Regions from separate parts of the Pantoea sp. S-LA4 genome, predicted to be linked through region 2. Evidence: riboswitches for the same ligand, from Rfam matches in the RefSeq annotation. Region 2 holds a riboswitch; each other region holds the start of a gene.
The links. A riboswitch is a leader RNA that binds a small molecule or an ion and turns the genes downstream of it on or off. The one in region 2 is predicted to bind thiamine pyrophosphate.
Positions count from the first base shown of each region.

Region 1: it holds a riboswitch for thiamine pyrophosphate, as region 2 does, so the genes downstream of both, thiB (thiamine ABC transporter substrate binding subunit) here and thiC (phosphomethylpyrimidine synthase ThiC) in region 2, are expected to answer to the same signal.
Region 3: it holds a riboswitch for thiamine pyrophosphate, as region 2 does, so the genes downstream of both, thiM (hydroxyethylthiazole kinase) here and thiC (phosphomethylpyrimidine synthase ThiC) in region 2, are expected to answer to the same signal.

Region 1 is NZ_JBTLRC010000002.1:423,541-433,574, forward strand. Features, by position in the region: gene thiP (thiamine/thiamine pyrophosphate ABC transporter permease ThiP) at 1-783, opposite strand, end outside; gene thiB (thiamine ABC transporter substrate binding subunit) at 759-1,745, opposite strand; TPP riboswitch at 1,791-1,882, opposite strand; gene sgrR (HTH-type transcriptional regulator SgrR) at 1,918-3,579, opposite strand; gene ACX3P5_RS02775 (MFS transporter) at 3,833-5,011, shown strand; gene leuD (3-isopropylmalate dehydratase small subunit) at 5,050-5,655, opposite strand; gene leuC (3-isopropylmalate dehydratase large subunit) at 5,659-7,062, opposite strand; gene leuB (3-isopropylmalate dehydrogenase) at 7,067-8,158, opposite strand; gene leuA (2-isopropylmalate synthase) at 8,161-9,723, opposite strand; gene leuL (leu operon leader peptide) at 9,814-9,912, opposite strand.
Region 2 is NZ_JBTLRC010000002.1:4,070,542-4,080,575, forward strand. Features, by position in the region: gene rpoC (DNA-directed RNA polymerase subunit beta') at 1-606, shown strand, start outside; gene ACX3P5_RS19910 (DUF1127 domain-containing protein) at 667-846, opposite strand; gene ACX3P5_RS19915 (aminotransferase-like domain-containing protein) at 1,020-2,489, shown strand; gene thiE (thiamine phosphate synthase) at 2,679-3,311, opposite strand; gene thiC (phosphomethylpyrimidine synthase ThiC) at 3,314-5,236, opposite strand; TPP riboswitch at 5,323-5,423, opposite strand; gene rsd (sigma D regulator) at 5,564-6,070, opposite strand; gene nudC (NAD(+) diphosphatase) at 6,160-6,930, shown strand; gene hemE (uroporphyrinogen decarboxylase) at 6,971-8,038, shown strand; gene nfi (deoxyribonuclease V) at 8,041-8,709, shown strand; gene ACX3P5_RS19950 (YjaG family protein) at 8,773-9,363, shown strand; gene hupA (nucleoid-associated protein HU-alpha) at 9,552-9,824, shown strand; gene ACX3P5_RS19960 (DUF1481 domain-containing protein) at 9,894-10,034, shown strand, end outside.
Region 3 is NZ_JBTLRC010000002.1:2,392,964-2,402,997, reverse strand. Features, by position in the region: gene ACX3P5_RS12090 (AEC family transporter) at 1-376, opposite strand, end outside; gene ACX3P5_RS12085 (hypothetical protein) at 474-671, opposite strand; gene ACX3P5_RS12080 (ATP-dependent nuclease) at 1,816-3,261, shown strand; TPP riboswitch at 3,479-3,575, shown strand; gene thiM (hydroxyethylthiazole kinase) at 3,610-4,407, shown strand; gene thiD (bifunctional hydroxymethylpyrimidine kinase/phosphomethylpyrimidine kinase) at 4,394-5,194, shown strand; gene ACX3P5_RS12065 (GntR family transcriptional regulator) at 5,234-5,920, opposite strand; gene ACX3P5_RS12060 (mannitol dehydrogenase family protein) at 6,021-7,484, opposite strand; gene ACX3P5_RS12055 (MFS transporter) at 7,552-8,835, opposite strand; gene ACX3P5_RS12050 (Zn-dependent oxidoreductase) at 8,917-9,927, opposite strand; gene manD (D-mannonate dehydratase ManD) at 9,938-10,034, opposite strand, start outside.

The DNA of each region.
Region 1 (10,034 bases), 3.6 Mb from region 2:
GCTAAGCAGCACCAGCGTCAGACAGCAGCCGAGCTGGATCAGCGCCAGCAGGGCGGCCCGTCCGGGATCGTAGTCGTAACTGAGCGCCTGGAAGATCGCCAGTTCAATGGTGGTGGCCTGCGGCCCGCCGCCCAGCGAAAGCACGGTGGCGAAGCTGGCGAAGCAGAGCATAAAGATCAGCGCGCCGGTCGGCAGCAGCTGACGACGCAGCCACGGCCACTCCAGCAAGCGAAAGTGGTGCCAGCCGCGCAGATCAAGCTGCGCCGCCAGCTGGCGCTGTTCCGCCGGAATACTTTCCAGCGCCTGCAGCATCAGGCGCGTCGCCAGCGGCAGGTTAAAAAAGACGTGTGCCAGCAAAATGCCCTGCAACCCATAGGGCGAGAAGCGATAATCGATGCCGATCAGCTGACAAATCTGCGCCAGCCAGCCGACGCGACCATAGACCGTCAGCAAGCCGAACACCGCCACCAGCACCGGCAGCACCAGCGTCATGGCGCACAGGCGCAGCAATAACTGGCGGCCGGGAAAGCGGCGTCGATAAAGGGCGCGGGCCAGCGGCAGGGCGGGCAGCAGCGACAGCAGGGCAGAGAGCAGCGCCTGACCAAAGGAGAAGGCGATAACGTGATGCAGATACGCGTCCTGCAGCACGCTGCGCCAGTCGGTGACCGGCGCGGCATTCCACAGTGAGCCAAAGGCGAACAGCGCCACGCTGATTAACAGCAGCGTGGCGAGCGAACCAGGAATCAGCCAGCGCGGCATCAGCGGCTGACGGCGCGTTGCCACTGGCTAATCCAGCCTGAACGCTGGCTGGCAACCTCTTCCGGCGAGTATTGCAGCGCGGTGGCGGGCACCTTCAGTGTCGAAAATCCGGCCGGCAGGGTGGTGTTGATCACCGGATACATCCAGTTGCCGGTCGGGATGGTGTTCTGGAACGCAGGCGACACCATAAATTGCATGAACTGCTGCGCCAGTTTCGGCTGTTTGCTGCTGGCTAACTGTGCGGCGACCTCAACCTGCAGATAGTGACCTTCGGCAAACGGCGCGGCGGCGTAGTTCTCTTTTTTCTCTTCGATGAGGTGGTAGGCCGGCGAGGTGGTATAGCTCAGCACCAGATCGCCTTCCCCTTTTAGAAACAGGCCGTAGGCTTCACTCCAGCCCTTGGTGACGGTCACGGTTTTCTGCGCCAGCTTTTGCCACGCCTGCGGTGCCTGATCGCCATAGACTTTTTGCATCCACAGCAGCAGACCTAATCCCGGCGTACTGGTGCGCGGATCTTCGTAGATCACCCGCCATTTTTCCGGGCTCTCTACCAGCTCTTTCAGGCTTTTCGGCGGATTTTTCAGGCGGGTTTTGTCATAGACGAAGGCGAAATAGCCGTAGTCAAACGGGATAAAGGTGCTGTCGTGCCAGCCGCCCGGTAGCGTTAGTTGCGCGGTATCGACCTGACTGGCGGCGAACAGGCCGGTTTTTTGCGCCGCCTGCAGCAGGTTGTTATCCAGTCCCAGTACCACATCGGCTTTGCTGTTTTTGCCTTCCATCCGCACGCGATTCAGCAGCGATACGCCATCTTCCAGCGTGACAAATTTCAGTTCGCAGTCGCACTGCGCTTCAAAGGCTTTTTTAATCGCCGGGCCTGGGCCCCAGTCAGCGGAGAAGGAGTCGTAGGTGTAGACCGTGAGCACCGGTTTAGCCGCCAGGACCGGCGTGGAGAGTAACAGCAGCAGTGGCAGAACTTTGTTTAACACTTTGCGCTCCTTCGGGAGAATAGGGGATGAGTCGCAAAGGATCTGAGCAGCAGGTCTCTCAAATCCCTACGTCGGTATTAACCGAATCAGGTTCGACGGGTCTTTCTCAGCCGCACGCGGCACCCCGTTGAGAACGTCACATTCTAGTCATTTCAGCCGTAGCGCGAAAGCGTTACAGCGCGGGCGGCGCAAACCAGGCCGATTTAAAATCGAACCAGCCCAGCGTATTCATCCGTACGCCGCGCATACTGCGCTGACCTTCCAGCAGCAGCCAGTGATGAAACAGTGGATGCAGCCCGGCGTCTTCCACTAACCGCTTACTCCATTCCGCCAGCGGCAGCGCCTTTTCGCGCCAGCGGGCGGCATCAGCCTGCCAGTCAATCGGCAGGCAGTGATGCAGCAGCGGGATCTCATACAGCTGCGCAAACAGTGAATAATTCAGCGGCAGGGTAAAGTTCACGCTGCCGAGCCAGATGTCACTTTCCGCTTCACCCTGATACCAGCTTTCGTAGCTGATCTCGCGGGTCTCCAGCGTGACGCCGTGCTGCGCCAGCAGCGGACGCAATGCATTGGCGATCCCTTCGTGCTCGACGTGCTGGCTATACCAGGTCAGCGTCAGATGGGTCAGGCCGGGCGGCTTTTCTACCGGCGTCAGATCGCGCCGGTGATGCCAGCGCGGCAGCAGGCCATAGGCTGGAAACCAGTAGCGCTGATAACCCACGCCAGCATGATTGAGCAGGGCGATAGGGTTAAACAGATAGCTGACCCAGCGCCGTATCGCCTCGTCGCGGCCCTTCTCTGAGCGCTGATCGAACAGCAAATAGTAGCAACCCTCTTCGAGGCGGCTCTCTTCCTGCACCTCATCTGCGCCGTCGCCCTGCAGACGTACGCCCGCATAGACCAGTTCGTCGCTGATATCCGGCAAGACCCAGATAGAGACGTCATCAATCAGGGCGCGAAAGCCGAAGTAATCATCAAAGGCTTCAATCTTCAGCTGGCTTTCCTGATTGCGGATCACGCTGTACGGGCCGGTGCCAATCGGCTGGCGGGCAAAGTCGCGCAGCGTCGGCCACTCGCGCGGCAGGATCATGGCGCTGACGCTGGCCAGCAACCAGGGTAACCAGTCGTCGGGCTGGTTTAAGGTGATATCCAGCGTCCAGGGCGCGGGCGAGTCGATCTGCTGAATGTGGGAAAACAGCGGCTGCTGGCGCTGACGTTCCAGCGAATCGATCACGTCGGCCATCTCCAGCTCGCGACCATGATGAAAGCGAATCGCCGGACGCAGAAAGAAGCGCCAGTGTAGCGGGGAGGTTTGCTGCCAGTGGTGGGCGATATCAGCCTCGATTTCCCCGTTTTCCTCATTTATGCGCGTCAGGCCGTTGAAAATCTGGCGGGCAATATGGGTTTCGGAGCGGCGCAGGGCGGAGCCGGGTTGAAGATTAAGCAGCGGACGGTAGTAAAGCACCCGCAGAATGTGTTTGCCCTGGCGGAAGCTGCGGCCAAGGTGGGCGCCAATCATCTGCCTGACCTGATTTTTATCGCCGACCAGCTGCACCAGCTGATCGATGCGATCCTGCTCCAGCAGATCCTCCGCCCGCTGCTGCTGTAGCGCCAGGCCGGTGTAGCAAAAAGTGAGCTGCGAGCGCTTACCGCGTCCGGCCTCAGCCTGCCAGATCAACCAGCCGGCAGCCTGCATCCGGTTGAGTAAATTACGCATATGACGACGCGAGCAGTGCAGCAGGTCAGCCAGTTCACTGAGGGTGATCTCCTGCGTCTGACCCTGACAGCTTTGCCACAGGCGAATAAACTGCTGCTTCAGACGAGATGAGGACATAAAAGAGGAACTCCTGCTGAAAAGCGCTCTGTTTTTCTTGCCCTATTTTAAGGGCAAACTTTCCCTTATGGGAAGAGCGGGAGGCATTCAGCAATGAATGGCGTTCGACCCTCATGCCGCTGTTCAGCGGGATGCTTTTCTGAGTAGGGTGCATTTACACCGCCAGCAGATGATCTCTGCTGGCTTTTTTCATGCTGCACGGTATCGTCTACCCTTCTTCTCTTCCCCTGTTCATCCTGTAAGGGATTTCGGTATGAAATCGCTGTTAACGCGGCAGCGCCGCATCAATCCGGTCTATCTCGCTTTTATGGTCGCCTCGTTCATGCTGGGCGTGGCCGGTGCGCTGCAGGCACCGACGCTCAGCCTGTTTTTAACCCGCGAGGTGCAGGCTCGCCCATTCTGGGTCGGGCTGTTTTTCACCATCAACGCGGTGGCCGGTATCGTGGTGAGTATGCTGGTGGCGAAGCGATCGGACAGCGTCGGCGATCGCCGTAACATCATTCTGTTCTGCTGCCTGATGGCGCTGGTCAATGCGCTGCTGTTTGCTTTTACCCGCCATTATCTGACGCTGATTACCCTTGGGGTGCTACTGTCGGCGCTGGCCAGCGTGTCGATGCCGCAACTGTTCGCGCTGGCGCGTGAATATGCCGATCAGTCGGCGCGGGAAGCGGTGATGTTCAGTTCAGTGATGCGTGCGCAGCTGTCGCTGGCGTGGGTAATCGGACCGCCGCTGTCATTCGCGCTGGCGCTGAACTACGGCTTCGTAACGCTGTTTATGGTGGCGGCAGCACTGTTTCTGATCTGCATTCTGCTGGTGTGGTTTACTCTGCCGTCGGTACCGCGTGCCACACCACTGCTGCAAAGCGGCGGCCTGCCGCTGAGCGGCTGGCGCGACCGGGATGTGCGTTTACTGTTCATCGCCTCGGTGACCATGTGGACCTGCAATACCATGTATATCATCGATATGCCGCTCTACATCAGTACCACGCTGGGATTGCCGGAAAAGCTGGCCGGCCTGCTGATGGGCACCGCCGCCGGGCTGGAGATCCCGGTGATGCTGCTGGCCGGACATTACGCCCGTAAAGTGGGCAAACGGCGGCTGATGTTGCTGGCCGTGGCGGCCGGTGTGCTGTTCTACCTCGGGCTGGTGCTGTTTAATTCGCGTACCTCTTTGATGGTGCTGCAGCTGTTTAATGCGGTCTTTGTCGGGATTATCGCCGGGATCGGCATGTTGTGGTTTCAGGATTTAATGCCGGGGCGGCCAGGTGCGGCGACAACGATGTTCACTAACTCCATTTCAACCGGCATGATTCTGGCGGGAGTGATTCAGGGAACCCTGAGTGAGCGGCTGGGACATGAGGCGGTTTACTGGCTGGCGTTTGGGCTGGCGATAGTGGCTTTGGTGATGTCGGCGCGGGTGCGCGACGTATAAAGAAGCAGGGCGACGTCAGCGTCGCCCTGTCATGATGATCAGCGCAGGTAGGCTGGTTGATTCTGCTCATACTGCGAGATTGACGCTTCATGCTGCAGCGTCAGGCCGATGCTGTCGAGGCCGTTGATCATGCAGTGACGGCGGAAGCTGTCGAGCTCAAACGGATAGACTTTATCTCCCGCAGTGACCGTCTGGGCTTCCAGATCGACCGTAAAGCGAATGCCGGGCTGGGCCGCCACCAGTTTAAACATCTCATCCACTTCCTGTTCGCTTAATTTCACCGGCAGCAGCTGGTTATTGAAGCTGTTGCCGTAAAAAATGTCAGCGAAGCTCGGCGCAATCACCACGTGAAAACCGAAATCGGTCAGCGCCCACGGCGCATGCTCACGAGAAGAGCCGCAGCCGAAGTTTTCGCGCGCCAGCAGAATGCTGGTGCCTTTGAACTCCGGCTTGTTGAGTACAAAACCGGGTGTCGGCACCGTACCGGCATCATCTTCAAAGCGCCAGTCGTGGAACAGATGCTGGCCGAAACCGGTACGGGTCACTTTCTGTAAAAACTGCTTAGGAATGATGGCGTCAGTATCAACGTTAGCCGCATCCAGTGGCGCAACAATGCCGGTGTGTTGGGTAAATTTATTCGCCATGACTCAGGCTCCTGTCAGTTGACGGATGTCAGCAAAATGGCCGGTGACGGCAGCTGCCGCAGCCATTGCCGGGCTGACCAGATGCGTCCGGCCACCGCGGCCCTGACGACCTTCAAAATTGCGGTTGCTGGTTGAGGCGCAGCGCTCGCCCGGATTCAGGCGGTCGTTGTTCATCGCCAGACACATTGAGCAACCTGGCAGACGCCATTCAAAACCCGCTTCCAGGAAGATTTTATCCAGACCTTCCGCTTCGGCCTGGGCTTTGACCGGGCCGGAACCCGGCACCACCATGGCGATCACGCCTGGCGCAACTTTACGACCTTTGGCGATGGCGGCCGCGGCACGCAGATCTTCAATGCGTGAGTTGGTGCAGGAGCCGATAAAGACTTTATCAATCGCCACATCGGTCAGCTTAATGCCCGGCTGCAGATTCATGTAGGCCAGCGCTTTCTCCGCTGAAGCACGCTCGACCGGATCGGCGAACGAGGCGGGATTCGGGATCACCTGATCGACGGCAATCACCTGACCCGGATTGGTACCCCAGGTAACCTGAGGAGCGATCTCTTCTGCGTGCAGAGTGACGACTGCATCAAATTTCGCGCCTTCATCGGACTTCAGCGTGCGCCAGTACGCGACAGCCTGTTCCCATTTCTCATCTTTCGGCGAGAACTGACGGCCCTTCAGGTAGTTGAAGGTAGTGTCATCCGGCGCAACCAGACCCGCTTTGGCACCCATCTCAATCGCCATATTACACAGGGTCATGCGGCCTTCCATACTCAGCGCTTCAATCGCCGGACCGCAGAACTCCACCACATGACCGGTGCCGCCCGCGCTGCCGGTTTTACCGATGATGGCCAGCACGATATCTTTGGCGGTAATGCCGGTTGCGGCTTCGCCCAGCACTTCAATTTTCATGGTTTTCGCCCGACCTTGTTTCAGCGTCTGGGTCGCGAACACATGTTCCACTTCTGAGGTGCCGATACCAAAGGCCAGCGAGCCAAAGGCGCCGTGCGTGGCGGTGTGTGAGTCGCCGCAGACGATGGTCATGCCCGGCAGCGTCATACCCTGCTCAGGACCGATAACGTGGACGATGCCCTGGAACGGGTGGTTCAGGTCATAGAGCTGGACGCCAAACTCGGCGCAGTTTTTCATCAGCTCCTGCATCTGAATACGGGCCATCTCACCTGAGGCGTTAATGTCTTTGGTCTGGGTAGAGACGTTGTGATCCATGGTGGCGAAGGTCTTTTCGGGCTGACGGACTTTACGCCCGTGCGCGCGCAGACCGTCGAACGCCTGAGGTGACGTCACTTCATGGATCAGGTGGCGATCGATGTAGAGTAACGGCGTTTCGTTCGGCGCTTCGTGGACGACATGTGCATCAAATAACTTCTGGTATAACGTTTTCATTATTTTATTTTTCCTCGGCGATAAAGCGGGCGATGATGCTGCCCATCTCATCTGTGCTGATCGCTGGGCCGTCACCGGCTAAATCTTTGGTGCGGTAGCCCTCTTCCAGCGCCCGGCTGATGGCGCGCTCAATGCTGTCGGCGGCGTCATCGGCATTCAGGCTGTAACGTAACAGCAGCGCCAGTGACAGGATCTGCGCCACCGGGTTAGCGATGTTCTGACCGGCGATATCAGGCGCAGAGCCGCCCGCCGGTTCAAACAGACCAAAACCTTCTTCGTTCAGGCTGGCGGAAGGCAGCATGCCCATTGAGCCGGTGATCATGGCGCACTCATCAGAGAGAATGTCACCGAACAGGTTAGAGCAGAGCAGTACATCAAACTGCGACGGGTCTTTGATCAACTGCATGGTGGCATTGTCGATGTACATGTGGCTCAGCTCGACATCCGGATACTCTTTAGCGATCTCATTGACGATCTCACGCCACATCACTGAGGTCTGCAGCACGTTGGCTTTGTCGATGGAGGTCACTTTATGACGACGCTTGCGCGCTGACTCAAAGGCGATGCGGGCGATGCGTTCAATTTCGAAACGGTGGTAAACCTCGGTATCAAAGGCCCGCTCGTGCGGACCGCTGCCTTCACGGCCTTTCGGCTGGCCGAAGTAGATGCCGCCGGTCAGTTCGCGCACGCACAGAATGTCGAAACCTTTAGCTGCGATGTCGCTGCGCAGCGGACAAAAGGCTTCCAGCCCGCTGTAGAGCGCTGCCGGACGCAGGTTACTGAACAGACGGAAATGTTTACGCAACGGCAGCAGCGCACCACGCTCAGGCTGCGAGGCGGGCGGCAGGTGTTCCCACTTAGGTCCGCCAACCGAACCGAACAGAATGGCGTCCGCCTGCTCACAGCCAGCAACGGTGGCTGGCGGTAACGGTTCGCCATGCTGGTCGATGGCGATGCCGCCGACGGCGTATTCGCTGGTGGTGATGCGCATGTCGAAGCGCTGACGAATCGCGTCTAACACTTTCATTGCCTGCGCCATCACTTCAGGGCCGATACCGTCACCCGGTAACACTGCGATATGGGAAGAACTGGACATAGTTATACCGTTTCCTTCTGATCTTTAAATTTGCGCTGCAATTCTTGCTCAACCTGTCTGGCGCGCCAGATGTTGTTCAGGGCGTTCACCATCGCTTTGGCGGAGGATTCGACGATATCGGTCGCCAGACCGACGCCGTGGAACTTACGGCCGTTGTAGCTCACAACGATATCCACCTGACCCAGCGCATTTTCGCCGTGGCCTTTGGCGGTCAGTTTGTAGTTCACCAGCTCTGCATCCAGCTGGGTGATGCGATTGATCGCCTGGTAGACGGCATCCACCGGGCCATTGCCGGTTGCGGCATCCGATTTATTCTCGTCGCCACAGCCCAGATTGACCGAGGCAGTGGCGGTAATGCTGGAGCCGGTCTGGACATTAAATTCGTGCAGCTGGAAATGTTCCGGTTCTTCATTCTGTTTATTGATAAAGGCCAGCGCTTCCAGGTCGTAATCAAATACCTGACCTTTCTTATCCGCCAGCTTCAGGAAGGCGTCGTACAGGGTATCCAGGTTGTAATCACGTTCTGCGTAGCCCATCTCTTCCATGCGGTGTTTGACCGCCGCACGGCCTGAGCGCGAGGTCAGGTTGAGCTGAATTTTGTGCAGGCCAATCGATTCAGGCGTCAGGATTTCATAGTTTTCGCGGTTCTTCAGCACGCCATCCTGGTGAATACCGGAGGAGTGGGCGAAAGCGTTAGAGCCGACCACCGCTTTGTTCGCCGGGATCGGCATATTGCAGATCTGGCTGACCATCTGGCTGGTGCGGTAGATTTCCTGATGATTGATATTGGTGTGGACGTTCATGATCTGCTGGCGGGTTTTGATCGCCATGATCACCTCTTCCAGCGCACAGTTACCGGCACGTTCGCCCAGGCCGTTCAGCGTTCCTTCAACCTGACGCGCGCCTGCCTGCACGGCGGCGAGGGCGTTACCGGTCGCCATGCCCAGGTCATCATGGGTATGCACAGAGAGAATCGCTTTATCGATGTTTGGCACGCGCTGAATTAACTGGCTGATGATGTGCGCATATTCGCCTGGCAGGGTATAGCCAACGGTGTCGGGGATGTTGATGGTGCGGGCACCGGCGTTAATCGCCGCTTCTACCATCCGGCACAGATCATCAAGCGGGGTCCGGCCGCCATCTTCACAGGAGAACTCGACGTCATCGGTATAATTGCGGGCGCGTTTCACCATCTTCACCGCACGCTCAATCACCTCTGGCAGCGTACTGCGCAGTTTAGTGGCGATGTGCATCGGCGACGTCGCGATGAAAGTATGAATACGGAAGGCTTCGGCAACGCGCAGTGATTCGTAAGCGGCGTCAATATCTTTCTCTACACAGCGCGCCAGACCGCAGACCCGGCTGTTTTTAATGGTGCGAGCGATAGTCTGTACGGATTCAAAATCACCGGGAGAAGAGACCGGAAAACCAACCTCCATAACGTCAACGCCCATGCGCTCCAGCGCTAATGCGATCTGCAATTTTTCTTTCACACTCAGGCTGGCCTGTAATGCCTGCTCACCGTCGCGCAGAGTGGTATCGAAAATAATGACTTGCTGGCTCATCGTAATCATCCTTATGCATTTCTCTTGCCTTGCAACGAGCATAAAAAAACCCGCGACAGGCGCGGGTTTTTAACTTTCAGCAGGTTTGAATCAGTGTTTGATTCCGCCCACAAGTCTACCGCGCAAACTGAATGCGTTTAGTAGTAGACCGAGTAGGCGAGAAGAACGAAACATGGATTCAAACCTCATAAAATTTTGTGCTGCACATATTGGTACTGGAATCGCCCAGCGATGTCAACCTTGAATGAAGGGCTATTTTTTGCGGCGATGAAGGAAAATATTCTGTCAGATATCGGTGAAGCAGCGTAATG
Region 2 (10,034 bases):
GGTGACGTGGTTTCCGATGGCCCGGAATCTCCACATGACATCCTGCGCTTGCGCGGCGTGCATGCGGTGACCCGTTATATCACTAACGAAGTGCAGGAAGTTTACCGTCTGCAAGGCGTTAAGATTAACGATAAGCACATCGAAGTCATCGTTCGTCAGATGCTGCGTAAAGCAACCATCATGAGCGCAGGAAGTGCAGACTTCCTCGAAGGTGAGCAGGCTGAATTCTCTCGCATCAAGATTGCTAACCGCGATCTGGAAGCGAACGGAAAAGTTGGCGCTACCTTCATGCGTGACCTGCTGGGTATCACCAAAGCGTCACTGGCAACCGAATCGTTCATCTCTGCCGCATCGTTCCAGGAGACCACTCGTGTCCTGACCGAAGCTGCAGTAGCAGGCAAGCGCGACGAACTGCGCGGCCTGAAAGAGAACGTAATCGTGGGTCGTTTGATCCCGGCCGGTACCGGTTACGCTTACCATCAGGATCGTATGCGCCGCAAAGCGGCAGGCGAAGTGCCGGTTGCACCGCAGGTCACTGCGGATGAAGCCTCAGCCAGCCTGGCCGAGTTGCTGAACGCCGGTCTTGGCGGTAACAACGACGAGTAATTGTCGCTGGTGAAATAAAAAACCCTGCCTCGGCAGGGTTTTTTTTTGGCTTCAGTACAGCTATTTCCAGTCATCGCGACCGAGGCCGATATCTTTCAGCTGCCCGTCGCTGAGCTTCGACAGAATGAGGCGGGTTTCACGCCGGCACTGCCAGCGTTTAAAGCTGCGCCACAGATAACGCACCAGCGTATAAGGGGTGCCTGTAAACGGTTTTCCCGCGCGATTTTCATCATATCCCATTGTCCGGTCCTCATTGAATTGCCTGAGACCATTTTGTTGGGAATGCGCTGTATGATACAGATGCAAAATTCACCTTTATTTAACATACAGATTGCTGGGAAACCGATCTGAATGGTAATAATAGTGGCTAACTGTACTGGTTAAGACTTTGCTAAACGAAGAGAGAGGATACGATGACCCGCTATGAACATCTGGCAACGCTGCTGGCACAGAGTATTGAACAGGGCCTGTACCGCAGCGGTGAGCGTCTCCCTTCGGTACGCAGCCTTAGCGCCGAGCATGGCGTCAGTATCAGCACGGTCCAGCAGGCGTATCACCTGCTGGAAGAGAAGCAGATGATCACGCCCCAGTCGCGTTCAGGTTATTTCGTCGCGTCGCGGAAAGCGACACCGCCGATACCGGCACTGACTCGGCCTGCGCAGCGTCCGGTTGAAGTGACCCAATGGGATGCGGTACTGGAGTTGATCAACAGTCGTCTGGACAACGATGTGCTTCAGCTGGGCAGTGGCATGCCGGATCTGACCCAGCCGACGATTAAACCGCTGTGGAAGGCATTCAGCCGCCAGGCCCAGAAGCAGGAAATGGCGTTACTCAACTATGACAACCTGTATGGCGTGCTGGAACTGCGGCAACAGGTGGCACGTCTGGCGATCGACAGCGGCTGTCAGCTCACTGCGGATGACATCGTGATTACCACCGGCTGTCATGAAGCGTTATCGGTGGCGGTACGCGCGGTCTGCGAGCCCGGCGATATCATTGCGGTGGAGTCACCCTCTTTTCACGGCATCATGCAGACGCTGCGCGGCTTTGGCATCCGCGCCATTGAAATCCCCACCGATGCGGTCACCGGCATCAGTCTGGAAGCGCTGGAACTGGCCTTTGATCAGTGGCCCATTAAAGCAGTGGTCGTGGTGCCGAACTGTAATAACCCGCTGGGTTTCATCATGCCGGAACCGCGCAAACGCGCGCTGCTGACGCTGACACAACGTTTTGACGCCGCAGTAATTGAAGATGACGTCTATGGTGAACTTGCCTGGGAATATCCGCGTCCGCCGACCATTAAAGCGCTGGATCTGGATGGCCGGGTTCTGCTCTGCAGCTCCTTTTCTAAAACCCTGGCGCCCGGTTTACGGGTTGGCTGGGTAGCACCGGGCCGCTACCGGGACCGCGTTCTGCATATGAAGTACATCGTTACCGGTTCTACCGCCACGCAGCCGCAACATGCGGTGTCCGAGTTTATTCGTCAGGGCCATTATCAACCTCATCTGCGGCGGATGCGGCAAATCTACCATCGCAATTATGAAATTTTCAGTTGCTGGGTACGGCACTACTTCCCCTGCGGTATATGTGTTTCCCGACCTCAGGGCGGTTTTCTGATGTGGATTGAGTTGCCCGAACCCTTTGATGCGGTGCGGCTCAATCGCGAGTTGCATGAATCTAAAATCCAGATTGCCGTAGGCTCGCTGTTTTCTGCCTCGGGTAAATACCGTAACTGCCTGCGCTTAAATTATGGCTTGCCGATCAATGATCACACTGAACAGGCGCTGGCAAAAGTGGGAGCCGCCGTTGAGCGGGCGATGCGCGCCTGCCAGCATGATGATCTCCCCATTGCCTTAGCGTCCGATCTGCTGGTGGCTAAATAAGGAAGAAGCAGGGCCAGAAAGAGGGAGGGAACTGGCCCTGGTCAGATAACGATCACCTGACGACCGTTACCGTAAGCCGTAGGCCGATGCCGCGCCAGCAACTGAATGAATCGCTGCGCGCGGCCTTCCTGCTTTTTCGCTGTCGTTACAGTACGTTGATTATTTTTGCGGCAGGTTACTCAGTCATACTCATGCAAACGGCCCCGGTTCGGCCAGTGCCAGCAGAATACGGGTCGCCTCACGCCAGTCATCTGCCTGAGTAATGGCGCTGACCACCGCAATACTGCCGACGCCCGTCGCCAGCACCGCTGGCGCGCGATCCACAGAGATACCGCCAATCGCCACGGTGGGAATGTCTGACAGTCGCGCCAGATGTCGCTGCAGTTCCGCCAGTCCCTGTGGTGCCGAGGGCATCTCTTTGGTCCGGGTCGGGAAAATGTGGCCCAGCGCGATATAAGAGGGCTGAATAGCCAGGGCACGATCCAGTTCGGCATCATCATGGGTAGAAATACCGAGCCGTAGTCCGGCCTGGCGGATCTGCGCCAGGTCTGCCACCTCCAGATCTTCCTGGCCCAGATGCACACCGTAGGCGTGATGTTTAATCGCCAGCCGCCAGTAGTCATTGATAAACAGGCGCGCATCGTAGCGTTTGCCCAGCGCAATCGCCTGGGCGACAGCGGCTTCGGCGGCCTCGTCCGGCTGGTCTTTGATGCGCAGTTGCAGAGTACGGACGCCCGCGTCCAGCAGGCGTTCGATCCAGTCAACGCTATCGACTACCGGATAAAGCCCAAGGCGCGGCGCGGTAGCAGGAAATGCAGTCATTGTTACTCCTCCTTCATGGCATCGGCGGGGTGGTAAAGCTCACCACCGCGGCGGCGAAATTGTTCAGACATCTGAGCCATACCCACCTCAATCGGCTCAGCGCTGGCTTGCTGGCGTGCGGCAAAATCCCGCACCTCCTGCGATATTTTCATTGAGCAGAACTTTGGGCCGCACATTGAACAGAAATGCGCCACCTTGCCTGACTCCTGCGGCAGGGTTTCATCATGCATGGCGCGCGCGGTATGGGGATCGAGCGCCAGATTAAACTGATCTTCCCAGCGAAATTCAAAGCGCGCTTTTGACATCGCGTTATCGCGGATCTGCGCACCCGGATGGCCTTTGGCGAGATCGGCGGCATGAGCGGCAATCTTGTAGGTGATCAATCCCTGCTTCACATCCTCTTTATTTGGCAGCCCAAGATGCTCTTTGGGGGTGACATAACAGAGCATGGCGCAGCCAAACCAGCCAATCATGGCGGCACCGATACCTGATGTAATGTGGTCATAGCCGGGCGCAATGTCAGTAGTGAGCGGCCCAAGCGTATAGAAGGGCGCTTCATGGCAATGGTCGAGCTGCTCCGTCATGTTGCGGCGGATCATATGCATCGGGACGTGGCCGGGGCCTTCAATCATCACCTGCACATCATATTCCCAGGCGATCTTTGTCAGCTCTCCCAGCGTACGCAGTTCGGCAAATTGCGCTTCGTCATTCGCATCCTGAATCGAGCCTGGACGTAAACCATCACCCAGCGACAGTGAGACATCGTAGGCGGCACAGATTTCACAGATTTCGCGGAAATGCTGATAGAGAAAGCTCTCCTGATGATGCGACAGGCACCATTTCGCCATGATCGATCCGCCGCGCGAGACAATACCGGTCAACCGTTTTGCCGTCATCGGCACATAGCGCAGCAGCACGCCAGCATGGATGGTGAAGTAATCAACCCCTTGTTCCGCCTGTTCAAGCAGCGTATCGCGGAACACCGCCCAGTTAAGCGCTTCGGCCACGCCGTTCACTTTCTCCAGCGCCTGATAAATCGGCACTGTGCCGATCGGCACCGGGCTGTTTCGCAAAATCCACTCGCGCGTTTCATGAATATTCCGGCCGGTAGAGAGATCCATTACCGTATCGGCACCCCAGCGCGTTGACCAGACCAGCTTTTCGACCTCCTCCTCAATCGATGAGCTGACCGCTGAATTGCCGATGTTGGCATTTACCTTGACCAGAAAGTGACGGCCGATAATCATCGGTTCCGATTCAGGATGGTTAATGTTGGCGGGGATAATGGCCCGACCCGCGGCCACTTCCTGACGGACAAATTCGGGCGTGATGTTATCCGGCAGTTGCGCGCCAAAACTATGGCCGGGATGCTGTTGCAGCAAAATCTGGTCGCGGATTCGCTCACGGCCCATATTCTCTCGCAGGGCGATAAACTCCATTTCCGGCGTAACGATGCCCTGACGCGCATAATGCATCTGTGTGACGCAACGGCCGGTAAGGGCGCGGCGCGGCACAGGCAGCGCGTTAAAACGCAGATGATCGAGGCTTTCATCCGCCAGACGCTGCTGGGTATAGCCTGAACTGCGCTGCGGCAGTGGCTGGCTGTCATGACGTTCTTCGATCCAGCCGGCACGCAGTTTCGTCAGTCCGCGATGCAGATCGATCTGCGCGGCGGGATCGCCATAGGGGCCGGCGGTATCATAGACCGGCACCGCATCATTCGGCTCATAGCGCGGCTGATCCTGGCTGCCACCGATGTGGGTCGGGCTGAGCCTGATTTCGCGCATTGGCACGCGAATATCCTCCCGGCTGCCGGTGATCCAGATACGTTCAGAACGGGGGAACGCGTTGCCGCCTTGCAGTGAATCGATAAATTCCTGGGCCTGGGCACGCTGTTCACGACGGGTCATTTTTGAGTCAGACATAGCAATCTTCCAGTTGAGTGGGAATGATGCTTGTCCGGAGTTCGGCAGGAGTAACAGCACGGGCAGCGCAAAACACTGGCGTACTGGCAATATTTACTCTTGTTCCCTTCGCAGGTTCTAACCTGATCAGGTTCCGCGGATCCCGAATTAACGGTCTCAGCCCAATTGGGCACTCCGACAAGAAGACGTTTTACGCTGCGCCGATAGGCACCGGCTTAAAACGATAACTTTTAAACAGAAAAAAGGTTCATCAGGCCTGAGCCGCCAGAACCCTTTCAGCATAAAAGGGCTGTAACAGAATCACAACCCCTTTACCGGTGATTAAGGTTACGCCGGACGAGCCATCTGGCTGTCATTGGCTACCGGCGGGGGGGCCAGATGGTTGTCCCATGCCAGCTGGATCAGCTTATCTTCCAGCGTGAAGCGCGCTTCCAGCACTTCACCAACTTCAGACAACGCCTGCTGGAACGTCATGCAGTTATCGTCATCGATCGCCTGCTGCAAATGGCCATCGTACAGTTGCATCAGGCGCTCGGTGTTGGCTTCCAGCGGCGGGTAAACCTGGGCCGCTGCGATCATCGGGCTGTCACCGCTCATCTCGCTGATGATGCGTTCATAAATACTAAAGTGACCGGCGGAGAGATAATCGACCAGGCCATGACAGAAGTTATCCAGCGCCTGCTCATCGAGGCGGGTCAGAGCTTCTTTTTTCGGTTTCAGGCCGACCAGATGGTAATAGGTCACTAACAGCTGGCGACGGGCTTCCAGCCACGAATCGACCAGTTCGTTACTGCCACCTACGCGTTCGGCCAGGACGTCTAACTGGTTAAGCATATCTAACTCCATGTGAGTTATAGTTGTTTATCTACACACTTAACATCAGGACTTCAGCGTGCGAGTTGACGCTAAGGATGACGAAATAAATGCAATGCGAAATCTCAAGCGTAGACGCTGGATGGTGGATTGTCAGCCACGAGCAGAAACTTTGGTTGCCACAAGGTGATTTACCCCACGGAAGCGCCGAAAATTTCGGTCTGACTGGCACGAAAGCCCGACTGATTGGCGAGTGGCAGGGGGAAAACGTCTGGCTGATTTGCGAGCCGCGTTCAGAAAGCATGTTCTCGGTGCGGCAACTGATCGATCTGGATGTCGGGCTGTTTCAGCTGGCAGGTCGCGGCGTGCAGCTGGCGGAGTTCTACCGTTCGCATCGCTGGTGCGGCTACTGCGGCCACGAAATGCACCACAGTAAACATGAATTTGCCTGCCTGTGCAGCCATTGTCGCGAGCGATATTATCCGCAGATTGCGCCCTGCATCATCGTAGCGATCCGCCGTGGCGACCAGATCCTGCTGGCTAATCATGCCCGCCACCGCAATAAGGTCTATACCGTGCTGGCCGGTTTCGTCGAAGTGGGCGAGACGCTGGAGCAGGCGGTGGCGCGGGAAGTGATGGAAGAGAGCAACATCCGCGTTAAAAACGTGCGCTATGTCACCTCTCAGCCGTGGCCCTTCCCGCAGTCGCTGATGACGGCCTTTATGGCGGAGTATGACAGCGGCGATCTGCAACATGACGGCAAAGAGCTGTTAGATGCCGCCTGGTTCCGTTTTGATGCCTTACCTTTGCTGCCGCCACCGGGCACCGTGGCGCGTCGCCTGATTGAAGATACCGTCGCCCTGTGCCGCGCCGGAGCGTGAAAGTGCTACACTACACGCCTGAAATTGAGAGAGTAATAAGATGAGTGAACTGAAGAACGACCGTTATTTGCGTGCCCTGTTGCGTCAGCCAGTTGATGTGACGCCGGTGTGGATGATGCGCCAGGCCGGACGCTATTTGCCGGAATACAAAGCGACGCGCGCCGAAGCCGGTGATTTTATGTCGCTGTGTAAAAATGCCGAGCTGGCCTGTGAGGTAACGCTGCAGCCGCTGCGCCGTTATCCGCTGGATGCGGCCATCCTCTTCAGTGACATCCTGACCATCCCGGATGCGATGGGGCTGGGCCTCTATTTCGAAACCGGCGAAGGTCCACGCTTCTCGAATCCGATTACCTGTCGGGCTGATGTCGAGCGCTTGCCGGTGCCCGATCCGGAAATGGAGCTGGGCTACGTGATGAACGCGGTGCGTACCATCCGTAAAAGCCTGAACGGTGACCTGCCGCTGATCGGTTTTACCGGCAGCCCGTGGACGCTGGCGACCTACATGGTGGAAGGCGGCAGCAGTAAGGCGTTTACCAAAATCAAAAAGATGATGTATGCCGATCCGGCCACACTGCATGCAATGCTGGATAAACTGGCGGACAGCGTCATCCTCTATCTCAACGCCCAGATTCGTGCTGGCGCCCAGTCGGTGATGGTATTTGATACCTGGGGCGGCGTACTGACCGGCCGCGATTACCGTGAGTTCTCGCTGCACTACATGCACAAAATCGTCGACAACGTGCTGCGTGAAAATGACGGCCGACGCGTGCCGATTACCCTGTTTACCAAAGGGGGCGGTCAGTGGCTGGAAGCGATGGCGGAAACCGGCTGTGATGCGCTGGGCCTCGACTGGACCACGGATATCGACGATGCACGTCGTCGTGTTGGCGATAAAGTCGCGCTGCAGGGCAACATGGACCCTTCAATGCTGTATGCGCCGCCCGCCCGTATCGAACAGGAAGTCGCCGGGATTCTGGAGCGCTTCGGCAACGGCACCGGTCATGTTTTCAACCTCGGTCACGGGATTCATCAGGACGTTCCGCCAGAAAACGCGGGCGTATTTGTAGAAGCCGTGCACCGTTTGTCACGTCCTTTCCATCAGGAGTAACTATGGATATTGCCGCACTTCGCGCTGAGCAGTTGCAACGCGCCGCTGATGTGGTGCGTGAAGATGATTTTGACGTCTTGCCGCCACGCTTTATCGGCGGGGCGGATGTGGGGTTTGAGCAGGAAGGCGCGGTCACCCGGGCGGCGCTGGTGGTGCTTGAATATCCCTCGCTAACGCTGGTGGAGCATCGCATTGCGCGCATTGAGACCACCATGCCGTACATTCCCGGCTTTCTCTCCTTCCGTGAGTATCCGGCGTTAATGGCGGCATGGCAGATGCTGGAGCAGAAGCCGGACCTGCTGTTTGTCGACGGTCACGGCATCTCGCATCCCCGGCGGCTCGGCGTGGCGTCGCACTTTGGTCTGCTGGTGGATGTCCCGACCATCGGCGTAGCGAAACGCCGCCTGTGCGGCCGATTTGCCGAACTGGATGCGCAGCCGGGCAGCCGTCAGCCACTGATGGATAAAGGTGAGCAGATCGGCTGGGTCTGGCGCAGCAAGCAACGTTGCAATCCGCTGTTTGTCGCCACCGGCCATCGCGTCAGTCTGGATACTGCGCTGCACTGGGTTGAAAACTGTACGCGCGGCTACCGTTTGCCGGAGCCAACCCGCTGGGCAGATGCGGTTGCCTCGAATCGTCCGGCTTTCCAGCGCTGGCAAAACGCGCTTTAACACTGTTTGTGCTGCGCTTTTGCAGTTACACTGCCGCCAGCGAAACGAATAAGAGCCACCTTTATGTTACAAAATCCCGTTCATCTGCGTCTGGCGAAGCTGGAAAGCTGGCAGCATCTTACTTTTATGGCCTGCCTGTGCGAGCGCATGTATCCCAACTATCGGGCATTCTGCGAGCAGACCGAATTTGCCGATCCGGCACTCTATCGCCGTATTCTTGATCTGATCTGGGAAAACCTGACGGTCAAAGATGCGAAGATAAACTTCGACAGCCAGCTGGAAAAACTCGAAGCCGCCATTCCTGATGGCGATGCATTTGAGGTTTACGGCGTATATCCGGCGATTGATGCCTGTGTGGCGTTAAGCGAAGTGGTTCATGCGCAGCTGAGCGGCGACACTCTTGAGCACGCAATTGAAGTCAGTGAGACTTCAATTACCACCGTTGCCATGCTGGAAATGACCCAGGCTGGACGCGAAATGACCGACGAAGAGCTTCGTGAAAACCCGGCCATCATCGATGAATGGGACCTCCAATGGGAGATTTTCCGACTGCTCGCCGAGTGCGAAGAGCGTGACCTTGAATTGATCAAAGGTCTGCGATCGGACCTGCGTGAAGCGGGAATTAGCAACATCGGTATAAATTTCCAGCAGTAAGGCGACAAAACGTGACTTCAGGCCCGAATTAGCGCGCCTGGAGGCTTCACATCAGCCCCCTCTCTGGTCTACATTTGGGGGGCTGAAAATTGTGGCTATCGGTGCGTGCAGGCTGAAGAGTGCCAGAATATGGCTTTTCCCTCGCACTCGTTGCTTAGCAAGCGATAAATACACTTTAAGGATAACTTATGAACAAGACTCAACTGATTGATGTGATCGCAGAAAAAGCTGACCTGTCTAAAACCCAGGCAAAGGCAGCGCTGGAATCTACTCTGGCTGCGATCACTGAGTCTCTGAAAGATGGTGATGCTGTACAACTGGTTGGTTTTGGTACTTTTAAAGTGAACCACCGCGCTGAGCGTACCGGTCGTAACCCGCAGACTGGCAAAGAGATCAAAATCGCTGCAGCAAATGTACCGGCATTCGTGTCTGGTAAAGCGCTGAAAGACGCCGTTAAGTAAGACGTCGCACTGCGGTTAAGCTTTAAAACAGGGGGCGATTCGCCCCTTTTGTTTAAGGGGCCTGCCATCATGACCACGCTGTTTCAGCGTTTTTCCGCCCTGTCTCTCTCCTTGTTTCTTTTTGGTTGCAGCTCCACGCCCGACATTCCTCCTTTTTCTGCCAGTGGTTACCTTGCTGACCGGGGCGTCGTACGCATCTGGCGCAAGAAT
Region 3 (10,034 bases), 1.7 Mb from region 2:
GCAGCACGGTAGCCACCGGAATGCCCAGCATCACGTTATTCGAAAAGATGCCGCCCAGCGCAAAGACCGAGCCTGCCACGCCATCCAGCTTAAACAGTCGTTTCGCCACGATCCGGCCGACAATAAATACCAGCAGGCAACTGCCAAAGAAGGCCAGCAGCAGCCGCGCGTCAACCGGCGGACTCTGGTGGAAATGGCTCATCACGCCAAACAGCATGCAGGGCAGCGCGACGTTGAACACGAAGCGGTTCATCCCTTCGCTGATGCTGGCGGGCCATTTACCCAGCCGGGTCAGTCCGTAACCGAGCAGGATCAGGATAAACAGCGGTGCAGACAGATAAATTTGATGACTGAGGCTATTGAGCAGAAGAGGCATACGGCGGTTCATTTCAGGCAGCTAATAATTATCAGCCTAACAAATTGTTAACCAACAGGTAACCTGCCGTGGCGATAAATCTCGATCTGTCTGCTTTTTAGCCCAGCCAGCGGCGCGCCTGCCGATCGCTGATATCGCGATAATAGACACGATGAATCATTTCGCCGCAGCCCGAACAGCGGGCGGAAATATACGTGGAAAGATAGTGTCTGCCATTTGGCGCAGTGGCACCATGACGTTCGATATTAATGTCCTGCCATCGATGGCGGTGAGGAATAAGCGCTGACAATCGCATCATACATCCTGAATAGTATGAAGTTCCGCTTCCGGAGTCGTTCAACTCCATGAAAATAAGTGTTTTTTTTGCGATGCTGTGCGCAGGCTAATTATTATGGCGTGATGCAGCTTATCAATGGAAATAACATCCCCGCAGGGCGCTAATATTACCTACCTCAAAAGAGGTATATTTATAGCCCGCAGCATTAAGCCTGTTTTTGCCGTCACAGGAATTGATCGGGATCATACGAAGTGTTACCGGCGCGAGGATTGATCGCGCAGGGGTGACTGGTTTTCGCTGCGACGGCTCTTTATGTTGCAGGCTGTAACGTGACTCGGGTGTCCTTGCTGGTGAAGACTGAGAAATACCCGTTGAACCTGAACTGGATAATGCCAGCGTTTTTATTGTTACTATTATAATTTAAATCAATGTGTTATGTGTTTTTCCTGTTTTGTTAAGCCGTACCATATCAATGCGCAATAAATGAAACATACAACCATACGTCGTACCATCAAACGTAACGGTTTTTAGAACGTCCGTTTTCGTCTGTCCGATAATTAGTTTTCTGTAAGACGTTAGGGGCCGATAGCCACACTGCCAGGCTAAATAAGTCACAGATCAAATATAACGAGGATAGCAGCGGCACTATCTACCGAGCGGAGAAAGCGGGCAGGGAAAACAGAGAATACTAAACAACAAGTGGTGATCTATTCTAAACTTATCGAGATGGGATTTCGCGGTTTTTTTCATCGACAGTGGAAACAATATTCTCGCTTGTGTCCGGAAAAACATGTCCAAGATAGGCGTAGTCTTAGCTGATTTACGCTATCAGCTTGGTATCCAGCAGCTTGACGGTTATGTACATAGGCAATTAGTTCACAATTTACGGAACACCATCATTTCAATCAGACTGGCTGGTTACCTTGGCGCACTTGTAGTATGTGCTTGAATATGAAAAAAAACGTCACAAGGATCATATGGAGATGCTTTCATATTTTCCTATGAAAAATGTTTGTTACGTCATTGATAGATTGTGTTGTAAAAGCTAATTGTTTGGTAAATGTCATAGTTTTAGTGAAATTTGGGTGATATAAATTAGGTGAAAATATGGTGTGCTAAGTAAAGCTATTGTTTTATACACAGCTAACATAAAGGATTGATGATGTTTATAAAAAAACTGAAGGTTGAGAACTTTAAAGGATTTCATGGGGAAAATAATAAATTGGAATTTAATATTCCCGATGGTGAAACTGAAGGTAGTGGGCTTAATGTTTTTGTTGGTGAAAATAATGCTGGGAAATCCACCGTTTTTGAAGTTATAGATTTTATTAAAGATGGCACTAAAAAAAACATCGAAGATATTATAAGCAAGTCAATTCCGGACGATATTCCTGAAAAACTTTCAGCTGAGTTAACTTTTACTGGTAATTTATCAGAAGTAATTGCTGCTCATGTACAAACAAATAAAGTTGCAGCATTCTCTTCGCATATTTATGAAAGTGAGGGTGTGAGTTATTTTAGAGTCAAGAGATGTAGCGAGGTTGGTGAGAAGAAAATATTATTTTGGAACGGAGATGAGTTTGTTAATCCAAGCGGCATAGATGCGCCTTTTAAGAAATTTTATGATAATAATTTCATTTGGGCTGATACAAATCCAAGCAATGAAGCAAAATTTGGGTCTACAACTATATGTGGTTCTCTTTTAAAAGAGATAGCATTGGGCCATATTGCAACAGACGAGTATAGAGCGTTTTCGGAACAGTATCATCTCGTATTCAATCATCCTGAATCAGAATTGAGGCAGAAAATATCTTTAGTTGAAAATCAGGTTAAGGATGTTTTTTCCTCTCAATTTGGTATGGCAAATATTTCTTTCATTTTTGAAGAGTTGCAAGTAGAGAATTTCTTCAAAACTATTTCTATCATGATTGATGATGGGGTAAATGTCCCTATGGGAGAAAAGGGGCATGGTATGCAAAGGGCGCTGGCCTTATCATTACTTCAGGTTTACGCTGAGATAACATGTAATGCTCATGGTGCAGGTATAAGCAAGCCATTTTATCTTTTCATTGACGAACCCGAAATTTGTCTTCATCCATCAGGCCAACAAAAACTTTTAGAGGCTTTGATGCTTATATCTAAAAGTAGACAGGTCTTTGTTACAACGCATTCTCCTTTTATTTTGTCTTCTCCTTATCTTAAAAATGTTGGCCTGTTTGTTTTCAAAAAAGAGAATAACAAAAATATTGTGGAAAGAGCTGATACGTCCCCATGGTTTCCTTGGTCTCCATCTTGGGGTGAGATTAACTTTAAAGCATACAATCTAGCAACTGTTGAATTGCATAATGAATTATATGGTTATTTGCAAGAGAAAAAATCCTGCCCCAGTGAAAGAGCAATGGAACAATGGTTAAGTTCGAACGGGATTGCGCTTGATAAAATATGGGTTAAGGAGGTTAAAAGTGTTGCGCAATCTCCTGTGGATACTTCGTTGCAAACATTCATCCGTAATCATATACACCATCCAGAAAATATTACAATGCAATCTCATCGTTACACACAACAAGAATTATTAAATTCGATTCAGCAAATGATTGGGTTTTTGTAAATTCAAATGCGAGCAATTTGGTTTTATGTCAATCAGTTTTAAATGACTGGCATCATCCGGGAGGGTTTTTTTTGTCTCTAGAATTTATATTTTGGGACGCATCCAGGGATACAAGTTGGGACACAGCGCATTTTTTAGGGTTGAGACTTTGGCTTCCCACTGGCATTATCCAGAACATGAATAAATGAAATGCTAATCAAAAGTTTTTGATTTTATTCTATATGACTCGGGGTGCCCTTCCACGTGAAGGCTGAGAAATACCCGTTGAACCTGAACTGGATAATGCCAGCGTAGGGAAGTCTGATGCCTGACCGCATTCGCCTTCTTGTTCGCCGGTTGGGAGCTATGATGAATCATCAATCTCAACACCTTTCTGCTGCGCAATTCGCGCCCATTCTGCACCGCTTCCGTCGCCAGTCACCACTGGTGCACTGCATGACCAATGACGTGGTTCAAAACTTTACCGCCAATGTGCTGCTGGCGCTTAACGCTTCGCCAGCGATGGTGATTGATGCAGAGGAGGCCGCGCAGTTCAGCGGTTTTGCCGATGCCTTGTCAATTAATGTCGGGACGCTGACCGCTGAGCGCCAGCAGGCGATGCAGGCGGCGATCACGGCTGCCCGTCAGGCCGGCACGCCCTGGACGCTGGATCCGGTGGCCGTTGGAGCACTGACGCTGCGCACGACTTTCTGTCAGCAGCTGCTGAGCCAGCAACCGGCGGTGATCCGGGGGAATGCCTCAGAGATTCTGACGCTGGCGCAGCAGGCCGGCGGCGGACGCGGAGTAGACAGCCTGCATCAGGCGGATGTGGCGCTGGAGGCGGCCCGGCAACTGGCCCGTGACTATCAGACGCTGGTGATCGTGACCGGCGAAGTGGACTACGCTACCGACGGTCTGCGGACTTTTGCCATTCACGGCGGCAGCCCGCTGATGACGCGGGTGGTCGGCACCGGCTGCGCGTTGTCGGCGGTGGTGGCGGCCTTTAGCAGTCTGACCGGTGACCGGCTGCTCAACGTGGCGACGGCCTGTCAGGTGATGGCACGCGCCGGTGAGCAGGCAGCGGCAGGCTCGACCGGTCCCGGCAGTTTTGCCACGGCGTTTCTTGATGCGCTCTGGACGCTGGAGGTGAACCATGAAGCGCATTAATGCCCTGACCATCGCCGGTACCGATCCCAGCGGCGGAGCGGGGATTCAGGCCGATCTGAAAACCTTTTCGGCGCTAGGCGCTTATGGCACCAGCGTGATCACCGCGCTGGTGGCGCAGAATACCCGAGGCGTCCAGTCGGTCTACCGCATCGATCCTGACTTTGTCGCCGCTCAGCTCGATTCAGTGCTGGATGATGTGCGTATCGACAGCGCGAAAATCGGCATGTTATCGGAAACCGCGATAGTAGAACGGGTCGCGGCACGGCTGAAGCGCGCTGAAATTCCCTTTGTGGTACTGGATACGGTGATGGTGGCGAAAAGCGGCGATGCGCTGCTCTCGCCGGATGCAATTGCCAGCGTGCGCGAACTGTTACTGCCTCAGGTGTCGCTGATCACGCCGAATCTGCCGGAGGCGGCGGCGTTGCTGGGATGTGCCGTAGCGCAGAATGAAGCGCAGATGCGGACGCAGGGCGAGGCGTTACTGGCAGCGGGATGTCAGGCGGTATTGATGAAAGGCGGACATCTTACGGCTGACGACAGTCCGGACTGGCTGCTGACGCCTTCGGATCAGCTGCGGTTCAGCACGCCGCGCGTCAATACCCGGCATACCCACGGCACCGGTTGTACGCTGTCAGCAGCGCTGGCGGCATTGCGTCCCCGCTATGCGAACTGGGCAGATACGGTGGCTGAGGCCAAAGCCTGGTTGCAGCAGGCGCTGTTGCAGGCAGATTCACTGGAGGTCGGGCAGGGGATTGGGCCGGTACACCACTTTCATCAATGGTGGTAACAGCGTTGCGTCGTCCCTGAACAGGGCGACGCAGCGGTATCAGGGGGCTTCAAACCATGCGCTGTTGCGCTCGGCGATAGGGGTAATCGAGAAGATCATCTCCTGCAGATGGCGGCGCATCGCCGCTTCGGCAGCGTCAGGGTCGTGCTGTTTTAACGCCGCGAAAATCTCCTCATGCTGCTCAATCAGGCTTTCCGGCGGGGAAACTTCACTCAGCGTCAGAAAACGCACCCGGTCCATCGCCGCTTTGATGTTCTCGACCGTTTCCCACGCCAGCTTACAATCAATACTTTCGGCAATCAGCCGGTGAAACTCATCATCCAGGCTGAGAAACGCCTGGCTGTCATGCCGCTCAGCGGCCATACGCTGCAGTTGCAGGTTGTGCGCCAGCACCATCAGCGCCGGTTCGCCAATCTCCAGCGCGGCACGACGCACCACCGACACTTCCACCGCTTCACGGATAAAGCGACCATCCGCCACCCGTTTGGCAGAGATTTTACGCACAAAGGTGCCGCGCTGCGGCAATACCTGTACCAGCCCGGCCTCGGCCAGTTTGATGAACGCTTCCCGCACCGGCTGGCGAGAGACGTTAAAACGCGCAGAGACCTCTTTTTCCGACAGCAGCGAACCAGGCTGAATCGCACAGGTCACGATATCTTTGCGCAGAAACCGGTAAATCTGCTGATTCACCGGTTCGCTGGTGGTAATGGTATAAGCGATCGACATGCAGCAATATCCATATTACGGCTGGCTGATGCCAGCCCGATGGGAAAGAGTCAGTCTAATCAGCACGCTGCGTCTGCGCCAGTGCTTTGTCACCAGGCGGTTATGCCTGGCTCATGCACTGTTGTACCGTCGCCCGCGCGCCCTGAGTCGTCAGCTGCTGATAATAGGCGGTCAGTCGGGCAACCAGATCGGCGTTTTGCGCCAGATCGTCGCCAAAGATTTCGCGCAGACCCAATAGCGCACGCACACGCGGCGCGCCTTCTTCGCTGCTGGCGACCGTCTCTGCCAGCGTGGCTTTCAGCGGATCGCGAATTTCAATCGGCTGGCCCTGCTCGTCAATGGCCCCGACATAGCGCATCCAGGCTGCCACGCCCAGCAGCAGCAGTTCGCAGCGGCTGTTGTTACGCAGATGCCAGCGCAGACTGTCCAGCAGACGCTGCGGTAATTTTTGCGATCCGTCAGTGGCGATTTGGTATGTGCGATGTTTGATGGCGCGGTTTTCATAGCGGGCAATCAGCGAATCAGCATAGGCTTCAAGGTCCACGCCCTGGGTGCGCAGGGTCGGTGCCTGCTCATCGACCATCAGTGAACGGGCTGCGGCACGGAAGTGCGGGTCCGCCATGCAGTCACTGATGTGCTGATAACCGGCAAGGTAACCCAGATAGGCGAGGAAAGAGTGGCTGCCATTCAGCATCCGCAGTTTCATCTCTTCATACGGCAGCACGTCGGAGACCAGTTCGGCACCCGCTTTTTCCCACGCCGGGCGACCGCTGACAAAGTTATCTTCGATGACCCACTGAAAGAAGGGTTCCGCTTCCACCGCCACCGGATCACGGGAGCCGAGCCGTTCGGCTAGCGCATCAAAGGCAGCCTCGGTCATCGCCGGCACGATGCGGTCAACCATGGTTGACGGAAAGGTGATCTGCTGCTGGATATAATCAGCCAGCGCCTTATCCTGCCGTTGTGCCAGCTGCACAATCACGTTGCGGGTCACATGGCCATTCTCCGGCATGTTGTCGCACGACATCACGCTGAAAGGTGGCAGACCCAGCTCGCGACGCCGGGCAATCGCGGCCAGAATCAGACCCGGCAACGAACGTGGCGACTGCGGGTTTTGCAGATCATGGACGATGTCGGGATGAGCCGGATTGAGATTGCCGCTGGCCGGCTGGTGGCAATAGCCTTTCTCCGTCACGGTCATCGAGACAATCGCCACATCGGGCTGACACAGCGCGTCGATTACCGCATCAATGCCGTCGCCTTTGCCATGCAGTGCCGCCGTGATCACGCCGATGACCCGGGTCTGCAGCGAATCATCCGCCATTTCGGTCAGGGTATAGAGCAGTTGCTGTTTGCGCAGCGCCTGAATCAGTTCGCCGCTGTTAAGGTTAACTTCGCAGTAACCCCAATCGCTGTCGTGTTCGGCGGCCAGCTTATCGCTGCACAGCGCCTGATGGGCACGGTGAAAGGCACCAAAGCCGATGTGCACCATCCGGGTTTTAAGCTGGCTACGGTCGTAGGCAGGGCGCTGGATCTCAGCGGGCAGGCGATCAATCTGTAACATAGTCCGTCCTTATGGCAAACGGGGCGCGAGGCGCCCCGAAATCAGTGATCATGTCGCGTGATGAAGGTTATACCGAAACCGGTTTATCCTGCGTTTTCGGGCTGCGAATCACAAACAACACCAGGAAAGCACCCAGCGCGGCGACACAGCCAGCCAGCACAAAGGCGCTATCGAATTTACCGGTATGCTGGACAATAAAGCCGGTGACAATCGGGCCGATGATACCGGACAGGCTGCCGACCAGATGGATAAAGCCGCTGATGCTGCCGACCCGGCTCTTGTGCACCACATCCTGAATAATCGCCCAGTAGATTGCGCCGGTAATGTAGAGGAAGAAGATCGACACCGACATCATCATCACCGCGGGAACCACATCTTTTATCGTACCTGCCAGCGCCACACAAATTGCCGCCGCCAGCAGTGAGACCACCAGCACAATTTTACGGGACAACAACAGTTTGCCGGTAATGTTAAAGATTTTATCGGAGATCCAGCCGCCCAGCGCCAGGCCGACGAAACCGACAATCCACGGGATCATGGTGGTGATGCTCATCGACTTGATATCCAGGCCGTGCGCCTGCACCAGATAAGCCGGAAACCAGCTCAGGAAGAAGAACAGAATGTAGTTGTAGCAGAAGAAGGCAAACGCGGTCACCAGGATGATCGGCTGACGCAGGTAGTAGCCAAACGGATGAGCGGTTTCTGACAGATCGGCCTCATCATTGGGGTTCGCCGCTTTCAGACGTTCAATTAACAGGCGCTCCTCTTCACTCACGCGTTTACTTTTCGCCGGGTTGTCCGCAGCGAAGAACAGCCAGAAGGTCATCCATACCAGACCGATGCAGCAGACGATAATGAATGCCGGACGCCAGCCATAAGCCAGCGCCAGATAACCGATAATCGGACCGGCTACCGCGCCACCCAGCGGCGAACCGGCGCTGAGTAATCCCATCGCGGTGGCGGCCTGTTTTTTGGGAAACCAGCCGTTGATCGCTTTGTTGGCCGAGGCACAGATAGGTCCTTCAGCCATACCGAACAGCACGCGCAGGATCAGCAGCGACCAGAAACCGGTCGCCAGCGCGGTCATGCCGCAGAAGATCGACCAGGCGCCTACCGCGACCGCCAGCACAATTTTCGGGCCAAACCGGTCAGTGGCGAGGCCACCGACGAAGTTAAACAGCGCGTAACCGAAGAAGAAGCTGCCGAAGATCATGCCGAACTGCTCAGCATTGATTGCCAGATCTTTTTCCACCAGCGGCACGGTCAGCGACAGGGCAACACGATCGAGGTAATTGATCATGTAAACCAGGAACAGCAGTAAAACGAGGGTCCAGCGCAGATTCTTGAACATACAAACTCCGTGATCTGTTTTCTCTTTATAATCATGCCGGCGGGTACGCACCGGCTGAGGACACCTGGTGTTCAGTGGGCATTAACCCATTTGCAGGATCACTTTGCAGCAGGTGCGCGGATCTTTCTCGAACAGCGTCATGGCGCGTTCAATCTCCTGAAGTGGGAAATAGTGCGTGACCAGCTTCTCTGGCTGGATTAACCCTTTTTCCATCCATTCAATCACCTGCGGGAAGCGGTTGCTGTTAAGCCGTGAGGTAAACAGCGACAGCTCTTTGCTGGTGAGACTTTGCTGCGTAATGCTGCAGGGTTCGCCGGAAAAGCCCAGCAGACCGATACGCGCCGCCGGAGAGGCGAGGGCAGCCGCTTCGGCCAGAATGGTGGGATGGCAGGCCGCGTCGATAATCAGCGTCGGCTGAACGCCTTCCAGCTGCGCCGCCAGCGGAACCTCGCTGTTGTTAAACAGCCGATCGGCCCCGTTCTGCTCTGCCAGTGCCAGCCGTTCCGGCAGGCGATCCACCACCATTACCTCTTTGACGTTGTAAACGCCTTTCAGCACCTGAATCGCGGTTAAGCCCATCGGACCGGCACCGTAAATCAGCGCCACATCCTGCGGTTGCGGCTGCAAAAACGCAGTGATGTTAGCGGCGATGGTAAACGGCTCGACCAGACTCGCCAGCCGATCGGGGATGCTGTCCGGCAGGCAGAAGGCATTGCTGGCGGGGGCCAGCGCATAGTCACTGAAGCCGCCGTCGCGATGGACGCCAATCACCTGCAGTGAAGTACAGACGTTGGGGCGACCTACCGAACAGGGATAGCAGTGACCACAGCTGACCACCGGATCGACCGCCACGCGTTCACCCAGCCGGGCCGCATCGACGCCGTCGCCGACCGCATCGATCACGCCAAAAAATTCATGACCAATCACCCGCGGATATCTGGCGAACGGGTTGTGGCCGTGCCAGATATGGACGTCAGAGCCGCAGATGCTGGCATAGGCCACTTTCACCCGGACTTCACCGGCCGCCGGTTGCGGCAGCGGACGTTCAGCCAGCACCAGCTCGCCTGGTTGTTCAATTACCACACTTTTCATCGGGCGCTCCTTACCAGTTCCACAGCGTGCCGTCTTCGAGACGGGCGACCGGCAGATAGGCGGGTTCGTAGGGATATTTCGCGGCCAGCTTCTCGTTAAATTCAATG